Regions from separate parts of the Pseudarthrobacter sp. CC4 genome, predicted to be linked through region 3. Evidence: riboswitches for the same ligand, from Rfam matches in the RefSeq annotation. Region 3 holds a riboswitch; each other region holds the start of a gene.

Region 1 (7,692 bases), on a different contig from region 3:
TTACGGCGATCCTCCGGGCATAGGGCCGGCGCAAGGCAACCGGCAGCAGTGGCCGCCATCCCGCCAGGGGTGGCGGCCACTGCTGCTTAGGGACCAGTGGCTGGTGGCGAGGCTACTAACGCCCCGGCACGTACTTCGCCGGCTCGGCCACGGCCCCCGACGCTGCCGCAGCTTCACTTGCTCCCGCAGCTGCCGCGATGTCCCGGTCAGTCACCTGTCCCCCGGCGTCGTGGGACGTGTAGCGGATAAAGACGCGGTTGTAACGCCAGTCGAGGTCGGGATGGTGGTTTTGTTCCTCGGCAAGACGTCCGACGGCGGCAATCAGCTCAAGTGCGGCAACCGCCGTCGGCATCTTGAAGACAGTGACCAATCCGCCATTGTCGGCCCGCCAATCAGGCAGTCCAGCCAAGGCTTCGTCGATTCGTTCCGGGGGAAGGGCGTCTTTGCCGGCCACTGCTGCTCCTTGAATCAAGGCGCCGGCCGGCGGAAAGCGGGCCCTACAGGAACTCGGCCCGGCCTTCCATCGCCGACGACGCCAGCGCGTGTTCACGGCGAGGTATGCGACCTGCCGCTTTCGCCAGCCTACCTGCGATGACGGCGTGCTTGAAGGCGGCGCCCATCATGGCCGGGTCCTGTGCCCGGGTCACCGCCGTGGCCAGGAGCACGGCATCACATCCGAGTTCCATCGCGAGGGCGGCGTCGGACGCCGTGCCGATTCCCGCATCCAGCACCACCGGAACCGAGGCCCGGGACACGATGAGCTCGATGTTGTGCGGGTTGAGGATGCCCAGGCCGGTGCCAATGGGCGAGCCGAGCGGCATGACCGCGGTAGCTCCCAGGTTCTCGAGCCGAAGCGCAAGGACGGGGTCGTCATTGGTGTACGCAAAAACCTTGAATCCCCGGTTGACCAGCTGTTCGGTGGCGTCCACGAGTTCCACGGCATCCGGCAGGAGGGTGTGTTCGTCGGCGATGACTTCCAGCTTCACCCAGTCGGTTTCCAGGGCCTCCCTGGCGAGCTCCGCGGTGAGGACGGCGTCCCGGGCAGTGAAGCACCCCGCCGTGTTGGGCAGGACCTTGATGCCGTGGTCCAGGAGGAGCTGGAAAAGCGAGCCTGCCTCCTGGGGTGAATAGCGGCGCATGGCCACGGTGGTGAGGGAGGTGCCGGAGGCCAGGAGCGCGGCGCCGAGGCCGTCAAGGCTGGGCGCGCCGCCCGTGCCCATGATGAGCCGGGACGCGAGCGTGACGCCGTCGATCACCAGGGGGTCATGAAGGTCCGGCCGGGTGCCGTCGAGGGTGCTGCGGGTTTCCGTCATGGTGTTCAGCCTCCCTGTACTGCCGTGACAAGTTCGACGTCGTCACCCTCGGAGAGTGCGGTAGCGAACCATTGGCTCCGGGGCACCACCTGGGCGTTGCGCGCAACGGCGACGCCCAATTTCCGACCGTCGGTTGCGTGGCCGTCAGCGGCCAGTGCGCGGCCGGTGACCTCGGTGACGAGCGCGGTGATGGACGCGCCGTCGGCGACTGTATGTCCGGTTCCGTTCAGGGTGATGTTCATGCTGTCTCCTTGGGGTTGGGTAGGGTGGCCGCTGCAGCAGGCCGAACGGCGACGCCGGAAAAGCGGCCGGGATTGAAGGGGGCCCAGCGGGGGTCCTCTCTGCCTTCGAGCAGGTCCCGGCATATCGCGGCCGCTGCCGGGGTGAGGAGGACGCCGTGGCGGAAGAAACCGGTGGCAATGATGAGCCCCTCCACGCGGCTTTGCCCTGACGGGCCGTCCTCCAGGGGGACCCGCCCGAGCAGCGGGGCGTTGTCAGGTGTGCCGGGACGGGCCCGGGCCGTGCATTCCAGCAGCTCAAGTTCCGCCACCGCAGGCACCAGGACCTGGGCGTCGCGCAGCAACTGGTAGACGCCCCCTGCCGACACTGCCCCCGCGCTGGTTCCGCTGTCCTTCCCCAGTGCGTCCTCACGCTGCGTTGCCCCGATCACCACGGTGCCGTCCTGCCGGGGGACGATGTACACAGGGATCCCGCGGACCAGTCCGCGGACGGTGGAGGTCAGCAGCGGCTGGAGGTGGGCGGGGACGGCGAGGCGAAGGATGTCACCGTGGACCGGCCGCAACGGCAGGTGCAGCTTTTCCGGCAGCCCGGTCAGGGCCGCAGCGTGCAGTCCGTTGGCCACTACGGTCTCCCTGGCCGCCACCGTTCCTCCGCCCTCCAGCGTGACACCGGCGACGGCTCCGTCCCGCCAGAGCAGGCCCGCTGCCCGGTCCGGCACGGCGTAGCCCTCGGCGGCTCCGGCCACGAAGCTTCCGCCGGTTCCGCCGGCGTGCCGGGCCAGGGCACGGCGGAAGCAGGCGACCAGCAGCCTGGGGTTCACCTGGTGGTCCGCCGGTGTATTCAGCGCCGAGGCAATGGCCGGGCTCAACAGCGGCTCCCGGCGCCGGGCTTCACGGATGGTGAGGGGCTCAACCGTCAGTCCATTGGCCTGCTGCACCTCGCGCAGGTCCAGCAGCGCCTGCCGGTCCGCAGCGTCGGCACCCACGGCGAGGGTCGGCGTCGTAAGATACCCGGGATCCGAACCGGCAGCCGCGGCAAGGCCAGCGGCGAAACCCGGCCAGCGCCCGGAGGCCTCCAGCATGAGCTCCAGGAGGTCCTCCTCCTGGTAATGCAGTTCGCTCACCGGGGCAAGCATCCCCGCCGCGGCCCAGCTGGCACCGGAGCCGGGGGCGTCATCGATTACCACCGCTGAATATCCGGACCGCCTCGCCTCCCAGGCGATGCCGTGGCCGATGACTCCCCCGCCGATGACCGCAACGTCGGCCTTGAGTGCGGAGCCGGGCGCGGGCCGGTACGGGGCGTCGAGCGCATTGGGCATAAGTGTCTCCTTCCCTACGCCGGTATTAGCCGGATCAGGTCAAGCGGTCGGCTCTGACGCCCTCTCAGCCCGGCGCTTTATGACAGCTGCCGCGGCTCCCGCAGTACGAGGCCCAGTGTAGAGGAACTAGGCTGGCACCCATGAATGTGTCCCACCCTCCTGCCGCTGCATCCCCCGTCCCGGCTACCGACGCCTTTCTCAACGCCGAAGGCAGTTCCGGCGTGCAGGCCGCACGCCTCTACCTCTGCACGGACGCGCGCCGGGAGCGGGGCGATTTCGGGCAGTTCGTCGATGCCGCCTTCGCGGGCGGGGTGGACATCATCCAGCTGCGGGACAAGTCCATCGAAGCCGCCGAGGAGCTGGAGCTCCTGGCCGTACTCAAGGAATCGGCGGTGCGGCACGGCCGGCTGTGGGCGGTGAATGACAGGGCGGACATCGCCGTGCTGTCCGGAGCCCCGGTGTTCCATATCGGCCAAAAGGACCTGCCCCTCAAGGCGGCCCGGACGCTGTTGAACGGCAACGCGGCCATCGGCCTGTCCAGCCACAGCCCGGAGCAGGTGGACGCCGCCCTGGCTGCCGCCGCGGGCCCCTCGGCGCTGGACTACTTCTGCGTGGGGCCGCTGTGGGCAACACCCACCAAGCCCGGACGGGCCGCCGTCGGGCTTGACCTGGTGAGGTACGCCGCCACGGCTGTTGCCGGGGCGGACGGGCAGGAGGACACGCCCGACGGCGGTGTCCCCTGGTTCGCAATTGGCGGCATCGACCACTCCAACGTCGAAGAGGTGGTGGAAGCCGGCGCACGCCGGATCGTGGTGGTGCGGGCCATTACCGAGGCTGACAATCCCGCCGCGGCCGCCGCTTCGCTCCTCAGCGCCCTGGACGCCGCCCGCCCATAATCCCGCGCCGGAACTGCCGTGCCTCTCCGGGCCGCTTCCGTGCACTATTGACGAAATTCGGGCTACGCTGATTTTCGTGTCACACCATCGGCTGGCCCCCAATGTCCACGAGCACACCAACGCACTCGAAGCGGCGCTGGGCGCGCTCCGGAGTGAGCTTGAGCTGCCGGGCGCCTACCCTGATGATGCCGTGAAGGACGCCGAGGCCGCGGTTTCCGCATTGCAGCTGCCGTCCCATGACCTGACTTTCGTTGAATTCATTACCATCGATCCGGCATCGTCCACCGACCTGGACCAGGCGCTGTTCATCGAGCGGGACGGCAACGGCTACCACGTTCTCTATGCCATCGCCGACGTGCCGGCGTTTGTTACTCCCGGCGGCCCGCTGGACGCTGAGACGCGGCGTCGGGGACAGACTTTTTACACGCCGGACGGCCGCATACCGCTGCATCCCGAAGTCATCAGCGAGGGGGCGGGAAGCCTCCTGCCGGGACAGGACTGTTCCGCGTTCGTGTGGGACTTCCGTCTTGACGTTGACGCGGAGGTCACGGCCGTGGCCGTGCGGCGTGCCCGGATGCGCAGCCGCACCAAGCTCAGCTACAAAAGCGCCCAGGCGGAACTGGACGCCGGCAGCCCTTCCCCTGTGCTGCGCCTCCTTAAAGAGGTGGGGCTCAAGCGCGTGGAGCTGGAGCGCGCCCGGGAGGGTGCCAGCCTGAACATGCCGGACCAGGAGATTGTCCAGCTTCCCGACGGCGGCTACCGGATTGCCGCCGCCCCGCAGCTGCCCGTGGAGGACTGGAACGCACAGATATCGCTGATGACCGGCATGGCAGCCGCACAGCTCATGCTGGCCGGGAAAGTGGGCATCCTGCGCACCATGCCGGCCCCGGACGAGCGTTCCCTGAACCATTTCCGGCTGCAGACAGAGGCCCTCGGAAAGCCTTGGGACGGCGAAGTCAGTTACGGCGAATACCTCCGCAGCCTGGACCCCACCCATCCCCGCCAGCTCGCAATCCTCCACTCCGCAGGGATGCTCTTCCGTGGGGCCGCCTATACGGCCTTTGACGGCACCGTCCCGGATGACGCCGTTCAGTCCGCCATCGGCGCCGCGTACGCCCATACCACCGCCCCGCTTCGCCGCCTGGTGGACCGCTTCGTGCTGGTCACCTGCGAGGCCTTGAGCAATGGCGGCGAGGTGCCCGCGTGGGTGCGGGACGCCCTGCCGTCGCTTCCCGAGATCATGGCGGGCTCGGACCAGCTGGCGTCCCGGATGGAGCGAATGGCGCTGGACACGGTGGAGGCGGCACTGTTGATCAACCACATCGGACAGGAGTTCGACGCGATCGTGATTTCAGGGTCGAAGCCCCAGAAGGAGAACGGGAACGGCGGCATGAGCCGGAACGGCAACGGCAAGGGCAAAAACGGCAACGGCAAGAACGGCAACGGCGGCTCCGGGATCATCCAGATCGCCGAACCTGCAGTGACAGCGCGCTGCGCCGGTGAACTGGAGGCCGGAACCAAGGTCCGGGTGCGCCTCATGTCCTCGGACATCGCTACCCGTGAAGTGCATTTCGAGCTGGTGCCGAAGGCGCCGTGACCCGGGGCGGTTTTGTGGCATATCCGGCCCGCAGTGCGGGCAAAAGCCGGATTTCGGTGCCCTTGCGGCTAGACTGAAGAGGTAGAAATGGATGCCCGGTCGTTGATTTCCTTGATTTGAAACCAACAAGCCCGCCCCTACGCGATCTTGAGAACCACCCGCTGGTCACCAGTGCCAGCATAAAGATAGCCCGCGATCGGCTTCCACTGGAATTGCTTGCGCGCCTGAGCGTGCTCCGGAACGGCCTGCCGGCCGGCCCGTTGAGCAGGCAGCGCCATTGCCCAAATGAATAAGGAAACTCCACGTGAGTGAATTGCATACCCACCAGCTTCTGACGGACGACTCCGGCACCGAAACGCTTGAGCCCGAAGAAACCATCATCTCCGACGAGAAGCCGCACGAGATTGAGGAGAAGTCCTTCGCGGACTTCAACGTCCGCGCCGACATCGTGGAGTCCCTGGCCGACGCCGGCATTACCCACCCCTTCCCCATCCAGGCCATGACCCTGCCGGTTGCCCTCTCCGGACACGACATCATCGGCCAGGCCAAGACCGGCACAGGCAAGACCCTGGGCTTCGGCATCCCCGCCCTGCAGCGGGTAGTGGGCCGGGACGACGCCGGCTACGAAAAGCTTGCCGTCCCGGGTGCACCGCAGGCACTGGTCATCGTCCCCACCCGTGAACTGGCGGTTCAGGTGGCCAACGACCTGCAGACTGCATCCCGCAAGCGGAACGCGCGCATCGCCACCATCTACGGCGGCCGGGCCTACGAGCCCCAGGTGGAAGCCCTGAAGAACGGCGTGGAGGTTGTGGTGGGTACCCCCGGGCGCCTCATCGACCTCTTCAAGCAGAAGCACCTGAGCCTGAAGAACGTCAAGGTCGTCATCCTGGACGAGGCCGACGAAATGCTTGACCTCGGCTTCCTGCCTGACGTCGAGACCCTGATCGCGGCCACGCCGGCGGTCCGCCAGACCCTGCTGTTCTCCGCCACCATGCCCGGCCCCGTCATTGCCATGGCCCGGCGGTACATGACCCAGCCCACCCACATCCGTGCTGCTGATCCGGATGATGAAGGCCTCACCAAGCGCGATATCCGCCAGCTGATCTACCGCGCGCACAGCATGGACAAGATCGAGGTTGTCGCCCGCATCCTGCAGGCCCGCGGCCGCGGCCGGACCATCATCTTCACCAAGACCAAACGCACTGCCGCCAAGGTTGCCGAGGAACTCGTGGACCGGGGCTTCGCGGCCGCCGCCATCCACGGCGACCTCGGCCAGGGCGCCCGCGAGCAGGCCCTCCGGGCCTTCCGCAACAACAAGGTGGACGTCCTGGTGGCAACCGACGTCGCCGCGCGCGGCATCGACGTCGACGACGTCACCCACGTCATCAACTACCAGTGCGTGGAAGACGAAAAAATCTACCTGCACCGCGTGGGCCGCACCGGCCGCGCCGGCAATAAGGGCACCGCTGTCACCTTCGTGGACTGGGACGACATGCCCCGCTGGGGACTGATCAACAAGGCCCTGGGCCTGAGCGTGCCGGAGCCTGTGGAGACCTACTCGTCTTCCCCACACTTCTTTGAAGACCTGGACATTCCCGAGGGCACCAAAGGCCGGCTCCCGCGCGACAAGCGCACCCTGGCCGGAGTTGACGCCGAAGTCCTGGAAGACCTGGGCGAAACGGGCAAAAAGAACGCCCGCGGGGGCCGCGACGCCGGCAGTTCCCGCGACCGCGACGGCCGGGGACGCGACAGCCGGGACCGCGGCGCCAAGCGCGAAGGCGGGCGCAGCGGCGACTCCGCTGCCCGCACAGGTGAGCGCCGCCGTCGTACGTCCGAGCCTGCCGCAGCTCCCGTCACTGCCGGTGATGCCAACGCCGGTGCAGGCGAAGCAGAGCAGCCCTCCCGCACCCGCCGCCCCCGCACGCGCACCCGCCGCCGCAACGGCGAGGTAGTGGGCGCCGACAAGGCCACGCAGCCCGGCAGCACCGAGGCCTAAACCCCTCCATGACTGACACTGTCTGGGCGCCGGACGGCAGCAGCCTGGTGGTCCACGCGGACAACGCGGACTTCCTTCCCTCGCTGCCGGACGGCGCCTTCACACTGATATACGTGGATCCGCCGTTCAACACCGGCCGGGCCCAACGGCGCCAGCAGACCACCATGGTGGCCAATGCGGACGGCGCCGGCGACCGCGTCGGATTCAAGGGGCGCTCCTACGACACCATCAAGGGCGCGCTCCACCGGTATGACGACGCGTTCAGCGACTACTGGTCTTTCCTGGAGCCCCGGCTCGTGGAAGCGTGGCGCCTGCTGGCCGATGACGGCACC
Region 2 (7,692 bases), on a different contig from region 3:
CCGAGGTGTCCGGTGCGCTGAACCCGAGCCAGCAGATCGTCAAGATCGTCAACGAAGAACTGGTGGAGATCCTCGGCGGTGAAACCCGCCGGATCCGCCTCGCCAAGAACGGCCCCACCATCATCATGCTGGCCGGCCTCCAGGGTGCCGGTAAGACCACCCTCGCCGGCAAGCTGTCCAAGTGGCTGAAGGCCCAGGGCCACAGCCCCATGCTGGTGGCATGCGACCTGCAGCGCCCCAACGCGGTCACCCAGCTCCAGGTGGTGGGCCAGCGCGCCAAGGTGCCGGTGTTCGCGCCGCACCCGGGAGCCACGTCCTCCGAACTCGAGCACCCTGCCGGCGACCCCGTGGCCGTTGCCCGCGCCGGTGTGGAGGAAGCCCGCCAGAAGCTGCACGACGTCGTCATCGTGGACACCGCCGGCCGGCTCGGTGTCGACGCCGACATGATGGAGCAGGCGCGCCAGATCCGCCGCGCCATCGTGCCCAACGAAGTCCTCTTCGTCATCGACTCCATGATCGGCCAGGACGCCGTGAACACGGCGCTCGCCTTCGATGAGGGAGTCAACTTCACGGGCATCGTGCTCTCCAAGCTCGACGGCGACGCCCGCGGCGGTGCCGCGCTCTCGGTGGCGTCCGTCACCGGCAAACCCGTCATGTTCGCCTCCACCGGCGAAGGCCTTGACGACTTCGAGCTGTTCCACCCGGACCGGATGGCATCGCGCATCCTGGACATGGGTGACGTCCTGACGCTGATTGAGCAGGCGGAGAAATCCTGGGACAAGGACGAAGCCGCCCGGATGGCGAAGAAATTCGCCGACCAGGAAGACTTCACCCTTGAGGACTTCCTGGCCCAGATGCAGCAGATCCGCAACATGGGCTCGATGAAGAAAATGCTCATGATGATGCCGGGTGCGCAGAACATCCGCCAGCAGCTGGAGCAGTTCGACGAACGCGAGATCGACCGCGTCGAGGCCATCGTCCGGTCCATGACCCCGCACGAGCGTGTTGCGCCCAAGATCATCAACGGCTCCCGCCGCGCCCGTATTGCCCGCGGCTCCGGCGTCCACGTCTCCGAGGTCAACGGCCTCCTGGAGCGCTTCGCCCAGGCCCAGAAGATGATGAAGAAGATGGCCCAGGGCGGCATGCCGGGCATGCCCGGGATGCCAGGCATGCCGGGTGCCGGCGGCGGGGCGCGGAAGAACGCCAAGAACGCCCCCAAGAAGAAGGCGAAGTCCGGCAACCCCGCCAAGGCTGCCCAGGAGCGGAAGGACGCCGAGGCCCGCCGGGCCAACGCGGCCAAGGCTCTGCCGACCGGCGCCGCCTTCGGCCAGCAGCCGGGCGACTTCGATCCGTCCCAGCTGAACCTGCCCAAGGGCTTCGACAAGTTCCTCGGCAAGTAAGCACGCCTGGCCCAACTAAGTAGCGCCAAGTGTCGTTTTGACGGTTCATAACGACACTTGGCGCTACTTAGTTGGGATGTCGGGGCTGTGGAATAGGGTTGGGTCATGTTCAAGCAGAGGGTAGTGTTCGTGCACGGCGCGGGCAGCTTCGGCGCCGCGGCCTGGCCCCGCCAGCATGGCCTGGCACTGTCCTATGACGCACTGTTCCTGCGCCGCCACGGCTACGATCCCGTGGCAGAGCCGGTGGAATCATCCTTCGAAGAGGACGCGGGCATCCTGCTGCGGTCACTGGCCGACGACGGCAGGGGCGCCGTCGGCGGGCACGTCGTGGCACATGCCCAAGGCGCCGTCGCAGCGATGATGGCCGCCGTCGAACGCCCCGACCTTGTCTACTCGCTGACGCTGGTGGAGCCGGCCTGCCTGTCGCTGACCGCGGAACTGCCGGCGACGGCGGCGCACATTGCGCTGATGAAGCCGCTCCTGGACGTCCGGCACCAACTCGGCGACGAGGACTTCCAGCGGGAATTCGTGCGCCGGGTCTACGCCACGGACCTGCAGCACCCGGTCACCGTGGAAGAGAAGCGGTCCGCCCGGCGGCTCCGGCTGCAGGTGCCGTCGTGGGAAGCTCCGCTGCACATCGTGCCGGGCGTGCCTACGCTCGTCCTCACGGGCGGCTGGGAGCCGCTCTACGAAGAGATCGCGGGCTACCTCCGGGAGACCGGCGCCCTCCACCGCACTGCGGCGGGAGGGCACCGGCCCCAGGATTCAGTAGAGGGGGACCGCATCATCCGCTCGTTCATCGGCGATGCCAGCCGGGTCCGGGCACGCGCCTCCTGACGCCCTAGCTTCCGGCGGCAACACGGGGCTCCGGCAGGTACACCTTGCCGCCGGCCGCCCGGAATTCCTCGCTTTTCCCCTTCATCCCCGCGGCCGCCGCCAGGGCCGCCTGCGACTCCGCCGAGCCAAATTCGTCCCGGATGTCCTGGCTGATCCTCATGGAGCAGAACTTGGGACCGCACATGGAACAGAAGTGCGCGGTCTTGGCAGGTTCTGCGGGCAGGGTCTCATCATGGAAGGCTTCCGCCGTGACCGGGTCCAGGGACAGCGCGAACTGGTCGCGCCAGCGGAATTCGAAGCGTGCCTTGGACAGCGCATCATCGCGCTCGTGCGCCCCCGGGTGGCCCTTGGCAAGGTCTGCCGCGTGTGCGGCGATCTTGTAGGTGATCACCCCGGTCTTGACGTCGTCCTTGTTGGGCAGCCCCAGGTGTTCCTTCGGGGTGACATAGCAGAGCATGGCAGTGCCGTAGCGTGCGATCTCCGTGGCACCGATGGCCGAGGTGATGTGGTCGTAGCCCGGTGCAACGTCGGTAACCAGGGGCCCGAGTGTGTAGAACGGCGCACCCTTGCACAGCTCCTGCTGGCGCTCTACGTTCTCGCGGACCAGGTGGAACGGGATGTGCCCCGGACCTTCCACCATCACCTGCACGTCGAATTCCCAGGCGCGCGCCGTCAGCTCAGCCAGTGTGTCCAGTTCGGCGAACTGGGCAGCGTCGTTGGCATCCGCCGTCGCCCCTGGCCGCAGCCCGTCACCCAGGGAGAAGGCGACGTCGTACTTCGCGAAGATTTCGCACAGCTCATCGAAGTGCGTGTAGAGGAAGTTCTCCTGGTGGTGGGCCAGGCACCAGCCTGCCATGATCGAACCGCCGCGGGACACGATGCCTGTCACCCGGTTGGCTGTCAGGGGCACGTAACGCAGCAGGACGCCGGCGTGGATGGTCATGTAGTCCACACCCTGCTCGCACTGTTCAATGACGGTGTCGCGGAAGATCTCCCAGGTAAGGGCATTGGCTTCCCCGTTGACCTTCTCGAGGGCCTGGTAGATGGGGACGGTGCCGATGGGGACGGGGGAGTTGCGGAGGATCCATTCGCGGGTGGTGTGGATGTCATCGCCGGTGGAAAGGTCCATGACGGTGTCGGCGCCCCACTGCGTTGCCCACTGCAGTTTGTCCACCTCCTCCGCGATGGAACTGGTAACGGCCGAGTTGCCGATGTTGGCGTTGATTTTCACCAGGAAGGCCTTGCCGATAATCATCGGCTCGGACTCGGGGTGGTTGATGTTGCTGGGGATGATGGCGCGGCCCGCGGCCAGCTCGCTGCGGACCAGTTCAACATCGCAGTTCTCGCGCAGCGCCACAAAGCGCATCTCCGGGGTGATCACGCCCTGCCGCGCATAGTGCATCTGCGTCACGGTCCTGCCGTCGACGGCGCGGCGGGGCACGGGGCGCGCTCCCTTCCACTCGGCGCTGGCGGCGCCGCGGCGGACAGCCGAGCGGCCGTCGTCGAGCAGGTTCCGTTCCCTGCCGCTGTACGCCTCGGTGTCTCCGCGTGCTTCGATCCAGTCCGTCCGGAAGGCTGGGAGGCCGACGACGGGGTCGCTGCCAGGTCCTGCCGTCCGGTAGGTCCGGAACGGCCTGTTCGGCGTCCCGTTCGGGGAAGGTTCCAGCGCAATCTCCGTCACCGGGACCCTGATCCCCGTGCCGGCATCCTCAAGGTAGGCCAGTGAATGGGATTTCAGGGACTGGGTCACCGTTGGCTGGTTGCCGGCTGCTCCCATCGCCGGACGGTCTTGGGCAGGGTTCAGCTGTGCATTTTGTGTACTCAAGGAATACTCACTTCCTTCGCCGGCATTACCCGGACAGGTTCAACGGTCGCAGGCTGCGTCAGCCCGATCTCAGCCCCTGCAGGGGCACCCGTGTGGTCAAGATGTAAGCTACCACACGCCCCCGGAAGGGCGGCGTCACATTTGCGGGTGCTAGCCTGACCGGGCATCGAAAGGAAGCCCGATGGCAGACATCATTCACTTTCGCGGACCCGTCCTGACCGCCCCGGACCGGGTACGCCATGGACTCTGGTCGGTGGACGGCAAGCTCACGTTCAGCCGGCCAACTGCCCCTCCGGCGCGGGAGCTCGACGGCTGGGTGCTGCCGGGATTCGCTGACGCCCACTGCCACATCGGACTGGGCCCCGCCGGCCCGGTCGAACCCGCCCTTGCACGGGAACAGGCGCTGGCTGACCTCAACGCCGGAACCCTGCTGGTCCGCGACGCCGGCTCACCTGCCGATACCCGCTGGATGCAGGGCGGCCGGGACTTTCCGGTGCTGATCCGGGCAGGACGGCATGTGGCCCGCACGCGCCGCTACCTGCGCGGCTTTGCGGCGGAGGTCGAACCCGACGGGCTCGTGGAGGCCGTGCGGAAGCAAGCACGCGACGGCGACGGCTGGGTCAAACTGGTGGGCGACTGGATCGACCGGAGCGCCGGCGACCTCGCGCCCTCCTTTCCTGCCGCCGTCGTCCGTGACGCTGTCCAGGCTGCCCATGATGAAGGTGCCCGGGTCACGGCGCATTGCTTCGCCGAGGACACCCTGGACCAGATGCTGGACGCCGGCATTGACTGCATTGAGCACGCCACGGGGCTGCTGCCCCGCCACCTGCCCCGGTTCGTGGAGCAGGGCGTGCCGATCGTGCCCACCCTCATCAACATCGCTACCTTTCCTGACATAGCGGAGCAGGCAGACGCCAAGTTTCCGCGCTACGCCGCCCACATGCGCGCCCTGTGGGAACGCAGGCTGGAACGGGTGGCGGAGGCCCATTCCGCCGGCGTACGCATCTTTGCCGGGACGGACGCAGGCAGCGTGGTCCGCCACGGGAGGATCGCAGATGAGATCCTCGCCCTGCACGGGGCCGGCCTGCCCATGCCTGCGGCCCTGGATGCCGCCTGCTGGGCAGCCCGCACGTGGCTGGGAGCGGACAACCTGGAGGAAGGCGCGCGGGCCGACGTCGTGGTGTGCCGCGAAGACCCGCGGACCACCCCGGAAACGATCAGGGCGCTGGAACACGTGGTGCTGGGCGGCCGCATCATCCGCTGAGTTATTTGAGGCCGCCACTTGGAATAAATTGAAGCTTCAAGTAATTTTAATATGTGACAGGCCGCCGACGGGACGGCCTCCAATACAAGGAGCCTTCAAATGACCGACGCAGCCGCCCGCCAGGACCTCCTTCCTGCCGACCTCGCCATGGGCACCGTGATGCTCAAGGTGGGCGACATGAAGGTCATGACCGATTACTACCAGCGGGCCCTCGGCCTGGAGGTCGTCGCGGAGCAGGACGGCGGGCTCTACCTCGGCCGGCTGCAGAAACCGCTGGTGCACCTGGCTCCCGCTCCGGGCCTGACGCTTCCGGGCCGGGGAGAGGCCGGCCTCTTCCACACCGCGCTGCTGTTCGAGAACCAGGCAGACCTGGCCGCGACCATCGCCACGGCCGCGCAGTTTGAACCCCGTTCCTTCACCGGCAGCGCAGACCACCTTGTCAGCGAGGCCTTCTACTTCACCGACCCCGAAGGCAACGGGATCGAACTCTACTGGGACCGGCCGCGCAGCAGTTGGTCCTGGAACGGCACTGACGTGGTGATGGACAGCCTGGCCCTTCCGCCGCAGCGCTATTTGGAGCAGCACCTCACTGAGGAGTCCCTGGAACGCCAGCGGGGAACCGTTGCGGGCGTGGGCCATGTGCACCTCCAGGTGGGCGACGTCCAGACCGCCCGCGACTTCTACGTGGGGACCCTCGGCTTCGAAAAGACCGCAGGCTGGCACGGCCAGGCCCTGTTCGTCTCGGCGGGCCGCTACCACCACCACATGGCAATGAACGTATGGAACAGCCGCGGCGCGGGGCCGCGCAAGGACACCCTCGGCCTGGGTGAGGTCCTCATCGAAGTGCCGTCGGGGGACGACGTCGGCGCCCTCGCCGACCGCCTCAAGGTTGCCGGTGTTGCCGCCCACCACACCGGAGCCGAACTCCGGTTCGAGGATCCGTGGCGCAACAGGATCCGGGTGGCAGTCCGCTGACCGGCGCACTCCCGGACAGGGGCTGCGTGCCGCCGCAGGGGTTGTCCGCCGGCTGGTACCGCCGGGAAGGCCCGGCGGTACCTGTACTAGGCTGAAACCGAACTGCCGGGCAGCGCGCGCTGCATCCCGGCGGGCCGCACCGTCAACGGAATGAGGGCACTTCCCATGGGCTTCACCGAAATCTTTGTTGCCACCCACGACGCCGCACTGAAGCGCGGCGGCATCCTGGACAAGGGCGGCAGCGCCCCTGCCGGCGACGCGGTCCGGATCCCGGGAATCAGCGACTTTGAAGTGGAACAGCTGGGCGACCTGGCCGGAACCGCCGTCCATGCCGGCGGGGCAGACTATGAGCTGACCATGGTGGACGTGGCGAGCGATTCGCTCCTTGCGGTTCCGCCCGCGATGGTGCGTGCCCTGGCCGACCTGCTCTCCTATGAAACCGAAGGGGAGGGCGACGTCCTCGACGACGTCGCTGAGCAGTGGGCGGCGCAGGATGACATGCCCTTCGATGCCGCCCAGGCGCGCACCTACGTGCGGCAGCTCGCTGAAATGGCCAGCGGAATCGCCGACTCGGAGCGCACCGGCCTCTACGTCTGGTCCGCCTGAGCCGTTCCTGCCCCGTCTGTCCGGGCGCGGCGGGGCCGCGCCAGGACGTGTCAAGTCGAAATCCGAACGCTGATCTGGCACAATAAACAGGTACTCGATCTGCGTGGCCCCTCTCTCCGCGTCAGGATCCTGTCCTTCGAGCCCGCAAGTATGGCCCGCCCCACGGGTGCAGAAAGCCGGGTTCACCCCCTTTTCTGAAACAGGAGTGACCACAACAGTGGCCGTAAAGATTCGCCTTAAGCGCTTTGGCAAGATGCGCGCACCGTACTACCGCATCGTCGTCGCGGACTCACGCACCAAGCGTGACGGCCGTGCCATCGAAGAAATCGGCAAGTACCACCCCACCGAAGAGCCCTCATTCATCGAGGTCAACTCCGAGCGTGCGCAGTACTGGCTGTCCGTCGGCGCCCAGCCGTCCGAGCAGGTCGCCGCGATCCTCAAGATCACCGGTGACTGGCAGAAGTTCAAGGGCCTGCCGGGCCAGGAAGGCACCCTGAAGACCAAGTCTGAGAAGGCTGCCTTCGTTGCCCCGGAAAAGGGTTCCGTGATCATCCCGGAAGCCATCACCAAGAAGGCATCCAAGTCTGATGCAGCCGAAGCACCCGCCGAGGCCGAAGCAGAGACCACCGAGGCTGAGTAGATTGCTGGCAGAAGCGCTGGAACACCTGGTCCGCGGAATCGTTGATTCCCCGGATGACGTCAAGGTCAGCTCCAAGAACAACCGCCGCGGGGACACCCTCGAAGTGCGTGTTCACCAGGACGACCTCGGACGGGTGATTGGCCGC
Region 3 (7,692 bases):
CCCGGCACCATCCGCGGCGACTTCGGCCGTGACTGGGGCCTGAAGGTCCAGCAGAACCTGGTGCACGGCTCCGACTCCACCGATTCCGCGGAGCGCGAGATCAAGATCTGGTTCCAGGGCTGACCGCCCGGGGACAGCAAAAAGCCCCTGGTTCTTCGGAACCAGGGGCTTTTCCCGTCCGCAGGCCTAGAAGCCTGACGTGCCGGCGAAAACCTGGATAAAGGCGAAGAAGATGGTGGCGATAACGGCCACGTAGAGCAGTGCGGTGATGATCCAGCCGGAGTCGCCCAGGATGCGGGCGGCCTTGGCAGGTCCCGGGATCACGCCCGCGCTGATGTTCCGGATGGTCACCCACACGAAGAGCGGAATCATTGCCGCCCACACAATCATGCAGAACGGGCACAGGATGTGGATGACGTACAGCGCCTGCGACCATAGCCACACCACAAACGCGAAGCCCAGCGTGACGCCGGCCTGCAGGCCAAGCCAGTACCACCGGGCAAAGTTGGCGCCGGCCAGCAGCGCCATTCCCATCGTGATGGTGATGGCGAACGCCACGATGCCGATGAACATGTTGGGGAAGCCGAACAGCGAGCTTTGCCACGTCTGCATCACCTGGCCGCAGGAGATCCAAGGGTTCACATCGCACACCGTGGTGTGGTTAGGGTCCTTGAGGACCTCCAGCTTCTCCAGGACCAGTGCTCCGGACGCGAGCCAGCCAACCACCCCGGTGACCACCAGCAGCCAGCCGAGGGGTCGGTTGCGGGTCATGGGCGGGCGGGCTCCAGCCGCACTGGTGTCCGGGTCAAGAGTCCGTTCCGGCGCGTGGGTGCCGCTGACGGGGGAAATGCTGGGCATTGGCAAGGCGTCCTTTTCATCGGGTGCTCCTTGCCCGATTGTAACGCCGGCGGCTGGAAAGACCCTTCAGGGAGGGAACAGGCAGCGCCTCTTCCGCCGTGGAATAGTCCGGGTATGAGAGAATGAACGTGGCTGGAACCCGATCCACATTCGGATTCCGGTCCGGTGGCTTGTTCGCAAGACCGCCAATGATGAGCAGCGCAGGCTTTGGATCTGTCAATCCGGCCTCCCGCAACTCCATTGGGCGGCACCTGGTTGTGACACGTGGAACAACGGGTTTTTGAACATCCTGCCGGCCCCCACGGGCTGCCGCACCCCACTGCCGGTGCGAACCTGGGGGTATCCACTTGACTTCTGTCAACGCCTGCGGGTTTTGACAATATGTGCCCCAATGGGTGCCGGATGTGGCGGTACGTCAGGGGCAGGAGTGTTGCCACATATGGATAATGAACAAGTTTCAGCCGTTAATGATGAAGCCGCGGCCACGGGTGCCGAGGCCGAGCCGAAGAAGGCCACGAGGACCAGGCGGAAAGCCGCTCCCAAGGCCAGTGACGCCCTGATCGCCGAAACAGACGTTGCGGCAGGCACCGCGGTCGCAGATTCCGTGCAGGCAGGGGCCAGCGCCGCCGAATCCGGCGCGAACGCAGTAAACACAGTGCCGGTTACCGACGCCGCTGAGGCGAAGGCACCCGTCCGCCGGAGCCGCTCCAGGAAGAAGGTTGACCCGGCTGAGCCGCTTCCGGCCTTCGCCGAGGAGGCAGCCGCCCCTGCCGCTGCCGGCGACGCGGCCGGCGCGCCTTCTGAAGCCGCCGCGGAGGACGCAAAACCCGTCCGACGCCGGCGGGTTGCCACCCGCAAGACCTCCGCCCCTGCGGTGGAGGCTGCGGCTGCGCAGGCAGAGAGTGCGCCCGCCGAAGCCGCACCCGCCGAAGCCGCACCTGCCGCGGAAGCAGCAGCCGTCGCTGACCCGGCAGTCGCCGCAGCTGAAGCCGAAGCGGCCGCACCGGAACCTGCGGTCCTGCCTTCCGCAGCCGGGCAGGACAACGGCACTCGCGTGCAGGGCCCGCCCGCCGCCGAGGCAGCGGCCCAGGGCGATGCTGCCGCGGAACCCGTAGCCGCCCCTGCCGCTTCCACCGCCCCGGCAAGCCCTTTCGGCTCCCTCTTTTTGGAGCCAGGTTCCGCCACTTCCGTCCTGTTCCAGGCCCCGGATCTCAGCGCTGTTGTCCGGCCCGCGCCGGCCGCCACGGAAGAAGCTGAAGAAGAGGACACCGAGGACGACTCGGACGATGCCGGTAACCGCAGGAGGCGCCGTGGCCGCGGCCGCCGCGGCCGCAGCAGGACTGGCGAGCGTGACGGCGAAGACGCCGAAGGCTCCGATGCCGAGACCGATGCTGCCGATGACGCCGACGAGGAAGCCGCCGGGCAGGCCGACGAAGGCGTGACGTCCCGCCGTCGGCGCCGCCGCCGCCGTGGCGACCAGGACCTTGAACTGACGGGCGGGGGAGACGACGATCCACCCAACACGGTGACCCGCGTCCGCGCCCCGCGCCCCGTGGGAGAACCCGCGGTCAGCAACCGGGTCACCAGCGTCAAGGGCTCCACCCGCCTGGAGGCCAAGAAGCAGCGCCGCCGCGAATCGCGCGACACGGGCCGCCGCCGCACCGTCATCACCGAAGCCGAGTTCCTGGCCCGCCGGGAGTCCGTGGACCGCCAGATGATCGTGCGCCAGCGCGATGACAGAATCCAGATTGCCGTCCTTGAAGACGGCGTCCTGGCCGAGCACTTTGTCTCCAAGACCCAGCAGGATTCCCTGATCGGCAACGTCTACCTGGGCAAGGTCCAGAACGTGCTGCCGTCCATGGAAGCAGCCTTCGTGGACATCGGACGCGGCCGCAACGCCGTCCTGTACGCTGGCGAAGTCAACTGGGAGGCCGTGAACCTCGAGGGCAAGCAGCGCCGCATTGAAAACGCGCTCAAGTCCGGCGACACCGTCCTGGTGCAGGTCACCAAGGACCCCGTGGGCCATAAGGGCGCGCGCCTGACCAGCCAGATCTCACTGCCGGGCCGCTACCTGGTCTTCGTTCCCGGCGGTTCCATGACCGGCATCTCCCGCAAGCTGCCCGACGTCGAACGCAACCGCCTCAAGCGGATCCTCAAGGACCGCCTCCCCGAGCAGGCCGGCGTTATTGTCCGGACCGCTGCGGAAGGCGCCTCCGAGGAAGAGCTGACCCACGACATCAACCGGCTGCGGGCCCAGTGGGAAGGCATCGAAAGCCAGTCGAATTCCACCAAGATCCTTGCTCCGGAACTGCTGTACGGCGAACCGGACCTGACCATCAAGGTGGTCCGCGACGTCTTCAACGAGGACTTCTCCAAGCTGATCGTCTCCGGCGAGGAAGCCTGGGACACCATTGAGGCCTACGTCACCTACGTTGCTCCCGATCTGGTGGGGCGCCTCGAGAAGTGGACCAAGGACCAGGACATCTTCAGCGCATGGCGGATCGACGAACAGATCCACAAGGCACTGGAGCGGAAGGTCTTCCTGCCCTCCGGCGGCTCGCTGGTGATCGACCGCACCGAGGCCATGACTGTTGTGGATGTCAACACCGGCAAATTCACCGGCAGCGGCGGCAACCTTGAAGAGACGGTCACCAAGAACAACCTGGAAGCTGCGGAGGAAGTGGTACGCCAGCTCCGCCTGCGCGATATCGGCGGCATTATCGTCATCGACTTCATCGACATGGTCCTGGAATCGAACCGCGACCTCGTCCTCCGTCGGATGGTGGAGTGCCTGGGACGCGACCGCACCAAGCACCAGGTTGCCGAAGTCACGTCCCTTGGCCTGGTGCAGATGACCCGCAAGCGGATGGGCACCGGGCTGCTTGAAGTGTTTGGCGAGCAGTGCGAGGCCTGCGCCGGCCGCGGTGTGGTGACCCACGATGACCCCGTGGAGCACCGCCGGGCCAATATCGTGGCGGCCGAACACCACGTTCAGCGCTCGGACGCCCGCCCGGACGTCCGGAATGAAAGCCACCGCGCTGAGGCCCAGCGCGGGGACAGCAGCCAGCCCGGCGTCCGTCCTGACCGGAAGCGCCGCCGTGGCCGCGGCGGCCAGCAGGTGGACGCTGCTCCTGCAGCCGCCCTCCACGTGCACACGGTCCACCCCGACCCCACGGACGCCGAGCGGCACGCGAAGGCCGAAGCCACCAGGCTTGCCCTTGCCAATATTGCTGCGGCAGCACACGCCGCCCACCTGCACGACGATGAGGTAGCCGCGGCCCGGCAGGCTCCGCAGGTCCAGCCGGCGGAACCTGAGAAGCACGACGGCGACGCCTCCCGGCCTGCCGCCGTCCTCACCTTTGGCGGGGAGAAGGTTGCCCTGCCGTTCGTGGAGCACGCGGAGGAGCAGCAGCCGAAGCCGGCCCTGACGCTGGACCGGCTCGCCGAAGCCTTCGCCCACCTCGGTGAGCCTGCCCCTGCCGCGGAAGCCGCAGCCGGTCAGCCCGAACGGCGGGCGCCGGTAAAGGAGCAGCGGGAACCGGAGCAGGTCCGAGCACCGCAGCACGTCCAGGCACCGCAGGCGGAGTCGCCGCAGGTCCGGCCTGAGCCGCTGCAGGCTGCCCATGCGCTGCGCGAAAAGGACTATTCCGACCACACCCTGGAACAGTCCCGCCCGCGCCGGGCGCGCCGCAACCGCAGCGCCAGCCGCGCCCAGGGTGCGGCCAACGAGACCTCCGTCGAGCAGCACGAGAATGTCCCCGCCGCGGCGGCAGGGCATTCACACTCTGCAAAGGCGCCGGAAGCTGACCAGGCAGGTGCCCCTGCGCCAGGCAACGCCAAGCCTGCCGCGGAGCCCATCATCCTGGGTGTCGGGGTTCCCGCTTCGGAACTCTAGGCCACCGCACGCGACACGCTGGATGCCCGGCCGCCCACCACGTGTGGACGGCCGGGCATCCGGCATTTAAGGCCGCACCAGTCGCACTGCGTCACCTTCGCCCTGCGTACCGCAAAAAAGCTAGGCTGGTGAACCGACACGGGGTGCCGCGCACAGAGCCGGCTGAGATCCACACCCGTTGAACCTGTCCGGCTAGCACCGGCGAAGGGATGTCTCTTGTCTTCAACTCTCGAATTGCCCGCTGCCACCCCTCAGGGCGCCCCTGCCCCTGCAGCACAGTCCGGCCAGCGGCGGCACGTGCCCCGGGTCCTCTCGATCGCGGGCTCGGATCCGTCCGGCGGAGCCGGCGTCCAGGCGGACCTGAAAAGCATCGCGGCCCACGGCGGCTACGGAATGGCCGCCATCACTGCCCTCACCGCACAGAACACCCGCGGCGTACGCGGCGTCCACGTACCCCCTGCTGCCTTCCTCACCCGGCAACTTGACGCGCTCAGTGAGGACATCAGCATCGACGCCGTGAAAATCGGGATGCTGGGTGATGTCGCGGTGATCGAAGCTGTCCGGGCGTGGCTCGAAAAAGTCCGTCCCGGCGTCGTGGTTTTGGACCCTGTCATGGTGGCCACCAGCGGTGACCGGCTCCTGCAGGAATCCGCCGAAGCCGCACTTCGTGAGCTGCTGCCGCTGGCGCACCTCATCACGCCCAACCTGGCTGAACTTGCCATGCTGGTGGGCGGGAACGTGCAGGAGAGCTGGGAAGGCGCCCTGGAACAGGGCCGCGAGCTCTCTTCCGCCACCGGGGCGACGGTGCTTGTGAAGGGCGGACACCTGGCCGGGGACGAATGCCCCGACGCCCTTGTCAACACTGCAGGCACGCTTGGCCAGGACGTGGTGGTGGTCCCGGGCAGGCGGGTGGCAACGCTGAACAGCCACGGCACCGGTTGTTCACTGTCATCAGCCATGGCCACAGTCCAGGTGCGGCTGGGGGACTGGGAGGCAGCCCTCCGGGAGGTCAAGCCCTGGCTGTCCGGCGCGCTGGAGGCCTCGGAGTCGCTGCAGGTGGGTACGGGCAACGGACCAGTCCACCACTTCCACCACCTTCAGCCGGAGCCTGCTGAAGGCAGCTTCGCGGCGCGGCTGTGGGCTGAAGCGGAGGAGCACCTGGAAGCCATCTATTCCCTGGCGTTTATCCGGGACCTGGCCTCCGGGGACCTGGCCGAGAAACAGTTTGGCTACTACCTGGCCCAGGACGCCATCTACCTCAACGGTTATTCACGGGTGCTCGCGCGGACAAGTGCCCTGGCCCCCACCGAGGCAGAGCAACTCTTCTGGGCACGTTCCGCCGCGCAATGCCTGGAGGTCGAGTCTGAACTGCACCGCTCCTGGCTCAGTACCCGGACCGTTGAGCCGCAGCTGGGACCCGTGACCAAGTCCTACGTGGACCACCTGGTGGCGGCATCGGCGTCGGGCAGTTATGCCGTGCTGGCGGCAGCCGTCCTGCCCTGCTTCTGGCTGTACGCGGAGGTGGGCAAAACGCTCCACGCACAGTTCGTGGCTGCCGGGGAGCCGGCGGGCCATCCCTACGCGGAGTGGCTGCGCACATACGCGGATGAGGACTTCGCCGCGGCCACCCGCAGGGCGGTTGCCATTGTGGACAGTGCGGGGCGCACCGCTCCGGCGCATGAGAAGGACGCCATGGCCACGGCATTCAGGCAGTCCTGCCGCCTGGAAGTTGAATTTTTCGACGCGCCGCGCCTTCATTCCTGACGTCCGGACGGCCGCCGCGCCGGTACTATGGTGGGGCACCCCCCGGCCAAGGAAATGTGTTGTGGTACCTATCACAGACAACCCGCCGGAACCAGCCTCATTTGCGGCCGAAGCCAAAACTAGCGTATTCTAGATCTTCGGTGCTTACGCCAACACTTGGGTTATGACCCCACGGCGTTGAGGCACAGCGAGAGCCCAACCAATTATGGAACCGGGTTCCGCACGCAAATTTGTAATAAACGTCGAGAGAAGTGAGTTCCCAAGTGGTGTACGCGATTGTCCGCGCAGGCGGCCGCCAAGAGAAGGTTTCCGTTGGAGACTTCGTTACCCTGAACCGCGTCGCCGGTGGAGCTGGCAGCACCATTCAGCTGCCCGCACTGCTCCTGGTTGATGGTGACAAGGTCACCTCCGCCGCTGCTGACCTGGCCAAGGTAACTGTTACGGCTGAGATCCTCCAGGACCTCCGTGGTCCTAAGATTGTGATCCAGAAGTTCAAGAACAAGACCGGTTACAAGAAGCGCCAGGGTCACCGCCAGGAACTGACCAAGGTCAAGATCACTGGTATCAAGTAACCTTCCGTTACTGTTCAGGTTTTTCAGCAGATTCCCCAGAATTTAGAGGCAGGCATTTCAGATGGCACATAAAAAGGGTGCGAGCTCCACTCGCAACGGTCGTGACTCCAACGCACAGTACCTCGGCGTCAAGCGCTTCGGCGGCCAGGTAGTTTCCGCAGGCGAGATCATCGTCCGCCAGCGCGGCACCCACTTCCACCCGGGCGCCGGCGTTGGCCGCGGCGGCGACGACACCCTGTTCGCCCTGACCCCGGGCGCCGTTGAATTCGGCACCCGCCGCGGTCGTCGCGTCGTCAACATCGTTGCTGCTGCAGCTGCAGAGTAACAACCAGTTCTGAAGCGGTGGAGCGGGCCATGTGGTCCGCTCCACTGTTCTTTTAACCGCATTACAATCGTCTTGGCGCCCTTGGGTGTCCAGGAAACAGCACTGAGGAGATCCACGTGGCCAGCTTTGTAGACCGGGTAGTACTGCACGTATCCGGCGGTACCGGCGGCCACGGGTGCGTCTCCGTCCACCGTGAGAAGTTCAAGCCGCTGGGTGGTCCCGACGGCGGCAACGGCGGCAACGGCGGCGACGTGATCCTTCGCGTGGACCACCAGACC

Evidence for each region. A riboswitch is a leader RNA that binds a small molecule or an ion and turns the genes downstream of it on or off. The one in region 3 is predicted to bind thiamine pyrophosphate.
Region 1: it holds a riboswitch for thiamine pyrophosphate, as region 3 does, so the genes downstream of both, thiO (glycine oxidase ThiO) here and thiD (bifunctional hydroxymethylpyrimidine kinase/phosphomethylpyrimidine kinase) in region 3, are expected to answer to the same signal.
Region 2: it holds a riboswitch for thiamine pyrophosphate, as region 3 does, so the genes downstream of both, thiC (phosphomethylpyrimidine synthase ThiC) here and thiD (bifunctional hydroxymethylpyrimidine kinase/phosphomethylpyrimidine kinase) in region 3, are expected to answer to the same signal.

Annotation. Positions count from the first base shown of each region.
Region 1 is NZ_JARCCZ010000003.1:665-8,356, reverse strand. It holds gene PV768_RS02865 (hypothetical protein) at 1-23, shown strand, start outside; gene PV768_RS02860 (4a-hydroxytetrahydrobiopterin dehydratase) at 116-454, opposite strand; gene PV768_RS02855 (thiazole synthase) at 498-1,313, opposite strand; gene thiS (sulfur carrier protein ThiS) at 1,319-1,555, opposite strand; gene thiO (glycine oxidase ThiO) at 1,552-2,871, opposite strand; TPP riboswitch at 2,866-2,983, opposite strand; gene thiE (thiamine phosphate synthase) at 3,012-3,767, shown strand; gene PV768_RS02835 (RNB domain-containing ribonuclease) at 3,844-5,364, shown strand; gene PV768_RS02830 (hypothetical protein) at 5,502-5,642, opposite strand; gene PV768_RS02825 (DEAD/DEAH box helicase) at 5,669-7,360, shown strand; gene PV768_RS02820 (DNA-methyltransferase) at 7,369-7,692, shown strand, end outside.
Region 2 is NZ_JARCCZ010000003.1:321,151-328,842, forward strand. It holds gene ffh (signal recognition particle protein) at 1-1,400, shown strand, start outside; gene PV768_RS04250 (alpha/beta fold hydrolase) at 1,506-2,237, shown strand; gene thiC (phosphomethylpyrimidine synthase ThiC) at 2,242-4,062, opposite strand; TPP riboswitch at 4,057-4,164, opposite strand; gene PV768_RS04260 (amidohydrolase family protein) at 4,244-5,326, shown strand; gene PV768_RS04265 (VOC family protein) at 5,426-6,301, shown strand; gene PV768_RS04270 (hypothetical protein) at 6,467-6,907, shown strand; gene rpsP (30S ribosomal protein S16) at 7,125-7,547, shown strand; gene PV768_RS04280 (RNA-binding protein) at 7,549-7,692, shown strand, end outside.
Region 3 is NZ_JARCCZ010000020.1:61,285-68,976, forward strand. It holds gene ndk (nucleoside-diphosphate kinase) at 1-123, shown strand, start outside; gene PV768_RS14685 (vitamin K epoxide reductase family protein) at 187-858, opposite strand; gene PV768_RS14690 (Rne/Rng family ribonuclease) at 1,298-4,753, shown strand; TPP riboswitch at 4,883-4,980, shown strand; gene thiD (bifunctional hydroxymethylpyrimidine kinase/phosphomethylpyrimidine kinase) at 4,970-6,517, shown strand; gene rplU (50S ribosomal protein L21) at 6,781-7,089, shown strand; gene rpmA (50S ribosomal protein L27) at 7,151-7,414, shown strand; gene obgE (GTPase ObgE) at 7,531-7,692, shown strand, end outside.